Linked DNA regions of Litorilinea aerophila. The protein of the gene in region 1 interacts with the protein of each later gene in a pairwise test. Links are inferred from orthologs where the notes say so. Each region holds a gene or a part of one and is shown on either strand. Other genes may lie near its edges. The genes, in order: sfsA and FKZ61_RS20260.

Region 1 (3,281 bases):
ATCCTCCCCTCTACCGACGGGTTATCGGCAGGAACAGCCAGAAGGTCTCATCGGTGGCGGTACAGGCACTGGCCTCCACATCGTCCACATAAAAGTCGGTGGACAGGGTATCGTCCGTCTGGGCCAGGAACTGGATCTGGACCGTCTGGCCGGCATACGCGGTGAGATCGGCGCTTGCCTGTTGCCAGACGCCGCTCACCGAGGCGTCGCTCACCGTGGCCAGCACCTGCAGCGGATTGCCGTTGGCATCGGCCACTTGCACGGTGAGCCCATCAGAGCCGGTGCCACTCTCCTCGGTCTGCATCAGCCACCAGAAGCTCAGGGTGATGGAATCCACCTGGGGCAGGGAGACGGTGGCCGTCAGGCGGTCGCTGGCGTTGTCCACCCCCGCCAGGTAGGCCGAGTACTGGCCGCTGCGGGCCCAGAAGTCGCTGATAACCGCATAGCTGCCGGCGCTTTGCACGGCCCAGCCGTCCGGGTTTTCAAAACCGCCGTTGGGCAGGGCGTTGGAACAGAGATCGGCCCGGGCAGCCGGGGCAACCAGGAACAGGCCTGGCAACGCCAGCAGCATCACCAGGGCCAGGACGGCCGCCCAGCGTACCCATGCCGGACGGCTTCGGCGCAGGAAGCCGCGCAGGGGAAATCGTGCACTGCTGTCCATAGGTCCTTCCTTTCACTAAGACGCGATGACGATGCGCCACGATTCGGTCCGGTCCAGGCGGACAGGATGTCATGTCTATCCGGCAGACCTTTGGATGAGCCGCTTGAAGCTTGCGATGGCCATGGAAATGGCCAGGAGGGGGATACGCACCTGTCGGCTGTGGTCGCTATTGTCCCCAATCCAGGCGTCTGGTGCTGGTCCACTGGGTTACAGCCGGCTAACAGGTGGCAAATGGGCAGCCTACGAACCATCTACTTTACCCTGGCGTCCAGGCCACGGGGGGATTCGGCCGGATCGTGAGCAAGGGCGCGGTGCGCTGCCACCCTGGGAGGCGGCCCCAGGCCCACGGCCGGGCAGACGCCGCCCCCACAGCCCAGTCTACCAGGGATGCGATGGGCACCACAACAGACATAATGTGGATTTCCCCAGCGGGTATGGTGGAGGATTGTCGTAGCCCGAATGGCAGGAAAGAAAAAGCGTCAGCCGCTTTCCGGTGGGTTCACGGCTCCATCACCACCGGCACCGGGCGCAGGAGGCGCACTTCCGCCAGGGTGACGGCGCAGGTGTAGGCCAGGAGCACGACGCCCGCCTCCTGGGCGCTCTGGAGGGCCTGGGCGAAGGCCGGATCGGTCGCCCGGTGGGGCGCAACCCGCCCGGCATCGGGCCGTTGGACGATGAAGACCACGGCAGCCCGTTCGCCGTGGGCCAGCCGGTGGCTCAGCTCCAGCACATGGCGCCGTCCCCGTTGAGTAGGGGCATCGGGAAAGAGGCCGCAGCCCGCTTCCACCAGGGTGATGGACTTGACCTCAACCCACCAGGGCATCCCGTGGGCGTCCACCAGTTGAAAGTCGATGCGGCTGCGGATAGGCCCGGTTCCGTCTGCAGGCAGGGGAACTTCCTGCCGCAGCGCCCGATGGTTCTGGAAGAGGGGGAATCGCCCCTGCTGGAGCCCCTCCAGGAAGAGCTGATTGGGCAGGCGGGTGTCCAGGCTGATGAGGATCCCTTCCTGGGGGTGCTCCACAAAGCGCAGGTCGTACTGGGTCTTGCGGGCGGCAGCCGATGGGGCGTCTGCCCGGCTGAGGTGTACCGTGGCCCCGGGGATCAGGAGCTCCCGCATGCGGCCAGGGTCGGGGCAATGGGCAGCCACCACCTGGCCGCTGCCGTGAAGCCGGGCGGTGATGCGAAAGCGGTTGGGCCGTTCCAGAAAGGTGGCCGGCTCGGTGGTAAAGGAAAATCGCATGGCTACGAACGGGCGGGGGCCAGGCGCTGGCTCCAGGTGGCCAGGGCTCGCTCCAGATCCTGGACGGAGGTAAAGCCGCGCACCGTATGCAGGAAGGTGGCGATGTCCGGGGTCAGGGCGCGCAGTTGGGCCAGCTTGGGGCCGAGGGGACTGGTGCTGGCCGGGCTGGTGCCGTAGCTGCCGTGGAAGGCAAAGTAGGCCTGGTTGAGGACTCGCAAGGGGTAGCCGTGTTCTACGAACAGGCGACGGCGGGCTTCCATGTAGGCCTCGGCTTCCTCCACTTTGCCCTCGGCCAGTAGCCGATCCACTTCCAGCCGGGTGGCCCGCATTTCCGTCCGGAAGTCAAAAGGCGGGGGCTCGTCCGGTGGGCTCTCGGGCTCCTGGTCGCCCTTTTCCGAGGGGGTGGGCGCCGGGGCCTGGGCCTGGTAAATTTCCGGGTAGAAGTAGGCCAGGGTCTGCTCCCCGATCTCGTTGCCCACGATTTCGGCCACGGTCTCATTGAGGGTGGTCATGTCGCTGTTGGTGAAATAGTTCCAACCCAGGGGGAAGAGGGCAAGGTAGTTGTGGGTCCACTCGTGGGCCACGGTGCTCAGGATCCAGGGCAGGTCAGCGTCGTCTACCACCATGGTGGGGAAAGCGCCCAGCCCGCCGATGTCGGTGATATAGGCGCTCAGGTTATAGTGATGGTAGATGAAGGACTCCCGCTGCTCGATCTCCGGCAGGTCCATCTCCGGCGTCAGCATCTGGGTGTACAGGGTCTCGATGCGGTAACGGGGGCTCACCACCAGCTTTTTGGGGGGCTCGGTGAAGGTAAACTGGACCGGTGGAATGGGTTGGCCCGACTGCCCGATGGGCACGCCCAGGCCGGCCTGGGCCAGGGTCCAGCTGACCTGCCCCTCGATGATCTGCTCCACGGTGGCGCGAACGGCCTGCTGCTCCTGGCGCGCTGCGGTCAGGGCCTCCTGGAGGGCGGCCAGCTGTTGGGCCGTCTCGGCATCCGGCGACACCCCCTCGGACGCGGCAGCGCTGGCCAGGCGTGTCATCTCCTCCTTCAAGCGCCGGATCTCCTGTGCCCGCTCCAGGTAGGCGAGGACCAGCGCCTTCGCCTCTGAATACGGCAGGTCCGCCGCGGGCCGGGTTATCCAGGCGCGCGCCTTGTCTCCCAGGGCGTGGACTTCCCAGGCGACCAGGTCGAAGCCATAGCCTGCCACCACCATGCGAAGCTGGCGGGCTCGTGCCTCCTGGGCTGGGATGGCGCCGCCGCCGGCCAGCATCAACACCAGCCACAGGGCCAGCGCCAGGCTGAGCAGGGACTGGACCCGCGCCCAGGAGGCGTCGGACAGGCGTTCCAGAAGCCCGGCCCTGAGGGTTGCCGGGGCT
Region 2 (3,191 bases), on another replicon or contig:
GATGCGCACCCTGGCCCGCAGCCGGCTGTTGGCGGATACCTTCATCCTTTTCACTTCGGACCACGGCGAGATGTTGGGCGACCATCACCTGTGGCGCAAGACCTACGCCTATGACGCCTCGGCCCGGGTGCCCTTCCTGGTCCACCTGCCCCGGCAAGTACCGGGCCCGCGCAACCGGGAAATTCGCCAGGTGGTAGGCTGGGAGGACATCCTGCCCACCTTCCTGGACGTAGCCGGTCTCCCTACCCCGTCCTCGGTGGAAGGGCGTAGCGTCCTGCCCTTGTTGCGGGGCGAAGTGGTGGACTGGCGCCCCTACTACCACGGTGAGCACGCGCCCTGCTACCACCCGGAGAACGCCAACCAGTTCCTCACCGATGGCGAGTGGAAATACATCTGGAACCCCATCACTGGCCAGGAGCAACTTTTCCATCTGGCCACCGATCCCCAGGAGCGCCAGGAGCTGGCGGAGGACCCAGCCTATGTAGCCGTGCTGAAGGAATGGCGGCAGCGGCTCATTGCGGAGCTGGCCCATCGGGAGGAAGGACTGTCCGATGGCAAACGGCTGATTCCAGGGGATGTCCCTGTCTGGCGACCATCTGTCTTGGGCGGAAAAGATTCGTAGAATGGCCATTTCTGTGGTAAAGTGTGGCCAGCCTGTGCATCATTTGAGCGTGGGGACAACGGGCCGGCCGCCCACCTGACCCGATGAGTCAGCGGAGGGGCAAGATGACGGGCCGGCGCGTTGCTGATTCCAAGAAAAAGGGTCTACGAGGAGGTATGGATGGCCGCCACTGTCATGGACGAGGTGATGGAGAAGACGCGGGAACAGGTGGACATGGAAGCCCTGGGCCGGGCCGCACGCGCGGCCAGCCGGGTTCTGGCCACCCTCACCACCGACGTCAAGAATCAGGCCCTGCTGGCCATTGCCGATGAGCTGGAAGCCCAGAGCCAGGCAGTCATGGAGCGCAATGGGCTGGACATCGCCGACGGCCAGGCCAAAGGGCTCAGCGATGCTCTGTTGGACCGGCTCCTGCTCACGGAGCAGCGCATCGCCGGGCTGGCCGCGGACATCCGCCGGGTGGCCTCCCTGCCCGACCCGGTGGGTGCCGAGATGGATAGCCGGGTGTTGCCCAATGGCCTGCGCCTGAGCCGCCGCCGCATCCCCATTGGCGTGCTGGGCGTCATCTACGAAGCCCGGCCCAACGTCACCATCGACATCGCCAGCCTCTCCCTGAAGACCGGCAACGCGGTCATCCTGCGGGGCGGCAGCGAGACCCTGCGCAGCAACATGGCCCTGGTGGATGTGATCCACCGCGCGCTGGATCGGGTCAACCTGCCCCGGGCAGCCGTCCAGTACATCAGCAACCCGGACCGGGCCTACGTGACCCAGCTCCTCCACCTGGATAAATATGTGGACATGATCATTCCCCGGGGAGGGCACCGCCTGCATGAGCTCTGCCGCCGGGAGAGCACCATCCCGGTCATCACCGGCGGCATCGGCATCTGCCACCTCTACGTGGACGACAGCGCAGACCAGGAGAAGGCCTTGGACGTGATCGAGAACGCCAAGGTCCAGCGGCCCAGCGTCTGCAATGCCCTGGACACCCTGCTGGTCAACCGCAAGATCGCCCAGGAGTTCCTCCCCAAGGTGGCCGCCCGCCTGGCCCAAAGCCACGTGGAGCTGCGGGCCACGCCCGACGCCTACGCCATCCTGGCCCAGGGGAACCACGGCGCCACTGTGCGGGAAGCCGGCCCCGAGGATTTCGACACCGAGTGGATGGCCCTGATCCTGGGCATCAAGATCGTGGATACCCTCGACGAAGCCATCGCCCACATCCAGGAACACAGCATGGACCACTCGGACGGCATCCTGACCAACAACTGGGCCAACGCCGTTCGTTTCGTCAACGAGGTAAACTCCTCGGCCGTCTTCGTCAACGCCAGCACCCGCTTCAACGATGGCGGCCAGTTTGGCCTGGGCGCGGAGGTGGCCATCAGCACCCAGAAGCTCCACGCCCGGGGGCCCATGGGCCTGGAAGAGCTCACCACCTACAAGTGGGTCTGCCTGGGCGACTGGCACATCCGGCGTTGAAGCCCGGCGGGTCCCCGTGTCCGCCCACTGTCGCCAGACCCGGGCGGATGAAGGGGTGGCGACGAAGCGCAGCTACGAGCTGCGCCTACGACCAACAACCATGTCCCGTAGGGGCGGGGCTTGCCCCGCCCGCTGTCGCCCCATCCCGGCGGGTGAAGGAATGGCGACGAAGCGCAGCTACGAGCTGCGCCTACGACCAACAACCATGTCCCGTAGGGGCGGGCTCCCGTGCCCGCCCACCCTACGCCGGCCATCCTGGATCCGAGACGCCAAAAATCGCCTGAAAGTTCTGTACCTGAAAATCCTATAACAGTCCAGCGGTCTCCGCACTGACAAGAAACCTGACAAGAAAGGAATCCCCCGATGCTTGCCAAGGTTCAGAGCTGCGCCGTGGTCGGCCTGGATGCCGAACTGATCCACGTGGAGATCGACATCGCCAGCGGCCTGGAGCGCATCACCCTGGTGGGTCTGCCGGACACAGCCGTGCGGGAGAGCAGCGAGCGGGTGCGCGCAGCCATCACCAACAGCGGCTATTTCTTCCCCCAACATCGCCTCACCATCAACCTGGCGCCAGCCGACCTGCGCAAGGAGGGGCCCGCCTACGACCTGCCCATCGCCGTGGGCATCCTGGTGGCTACCCGCCAGGTCCCGGCCGAGCTGGACGACGCGCTCATCCTGGGCGAGCTGAGCCTGGACGGCAGCGTGCGCCACGTCAACGGCGTCCTCTCCATGGCCACCATGGCCCGGGAACGGGGTTATCGGCGCCTCTTCGTGCCTCGGGTGGATGCGCCCGAGGCGGCCCTGGTGGAAGGGCTCTGCGTTTACCCCATCGACAGCCTGGCCAGCCTGGTGGAACACCTGACCGGCGTGCGACCCATTCCGCCCTACGAAAACACCCTCCGCTTCGACGCCGCCGAGGAGCCCCCCTACCCCGTCCAATTCCAGGACATCAAGGGGCAGGAGCATGCCAAGCGAGCTCTGGAGGTGGCCTGTGCCGGCGGCCACAACTGCCTGCTCAAGGGGCCGCCCGGCGCCGGCAAGACCCTGCTGGCCCGGGCGTTGCCCTCCATCCTGCCCCGGCTGACCCTGAGCGAGGCCC

What was found.
Region 2: the proteins of sfsA (region 1) and FKZ61_RS20260 interact in binary tests that used the Escherichia coli proteins (3 or more experiments, as listed by UniProt). The link is inferred for Litorilinea aerophila from one-to-one orthologs.

What each region holds. Positions count from the first base shown.
Region 1 is NZ_VIGC02000054.1:7,152-10,432, forward strand. The notes cover bases 32-2,995. They hold sfsA (DNA/RNA nuclease SfsA), read right to left. Parts: upstream 1,902-2,995; coding sequence 1,161-1,901; downstream 32-1,160. Other genes in these bases: FKZ61_RS23170 (hypothetical protein), read right to left, coding at 32-661; FKZ61_RS23180 (hypothetical protein), read right to left, coding at 1,904-2,995. In the rest of the region: more of FKZ61_RS23170, read right to left, coding at 11-31; more of FKZ61_RS23180, read right to left, coding at 2,996-3,281. UniProt on the Escherichia coli protein: Binds to DNA non-specifically. Could be a regulatory factor involved in maltose metabolism.
Region 2 is NZ_VIGC02000034.1:43,059-46,249, forward strand. The notes cover bases 63-2,936. They hold FKZ61_RS20260 (glutamate-5-semialdehyde dehydrogenase), read left to right. Parts: upstream 63-781; coding sequence 782-2,092; downstream 2,093-2,936. Other genes in these bases: FKZ61_RS20255 (arylsulfatase), read left to right, coding at 63-622; FKZ61_RS20265 (YifB family Mg chelatase-like AAA ATPase), read left to right, coding at 2,456-2,936. In the rest of the region: more of FKZ61_RS20255, read left to right, coding at 1-62; more of FKZ61_RS20265, read left to right, coding at 2,937-3,191. UniProt on the Escherichia coli protein: Catalyzes the NADPH-dependent reduction of L-glutamate 5-phosphate into L-glutamate 5-semialdehyde and phosphate. The product spontaneously undergoes cyclization to form 1-pyrroline-5-carboxylate.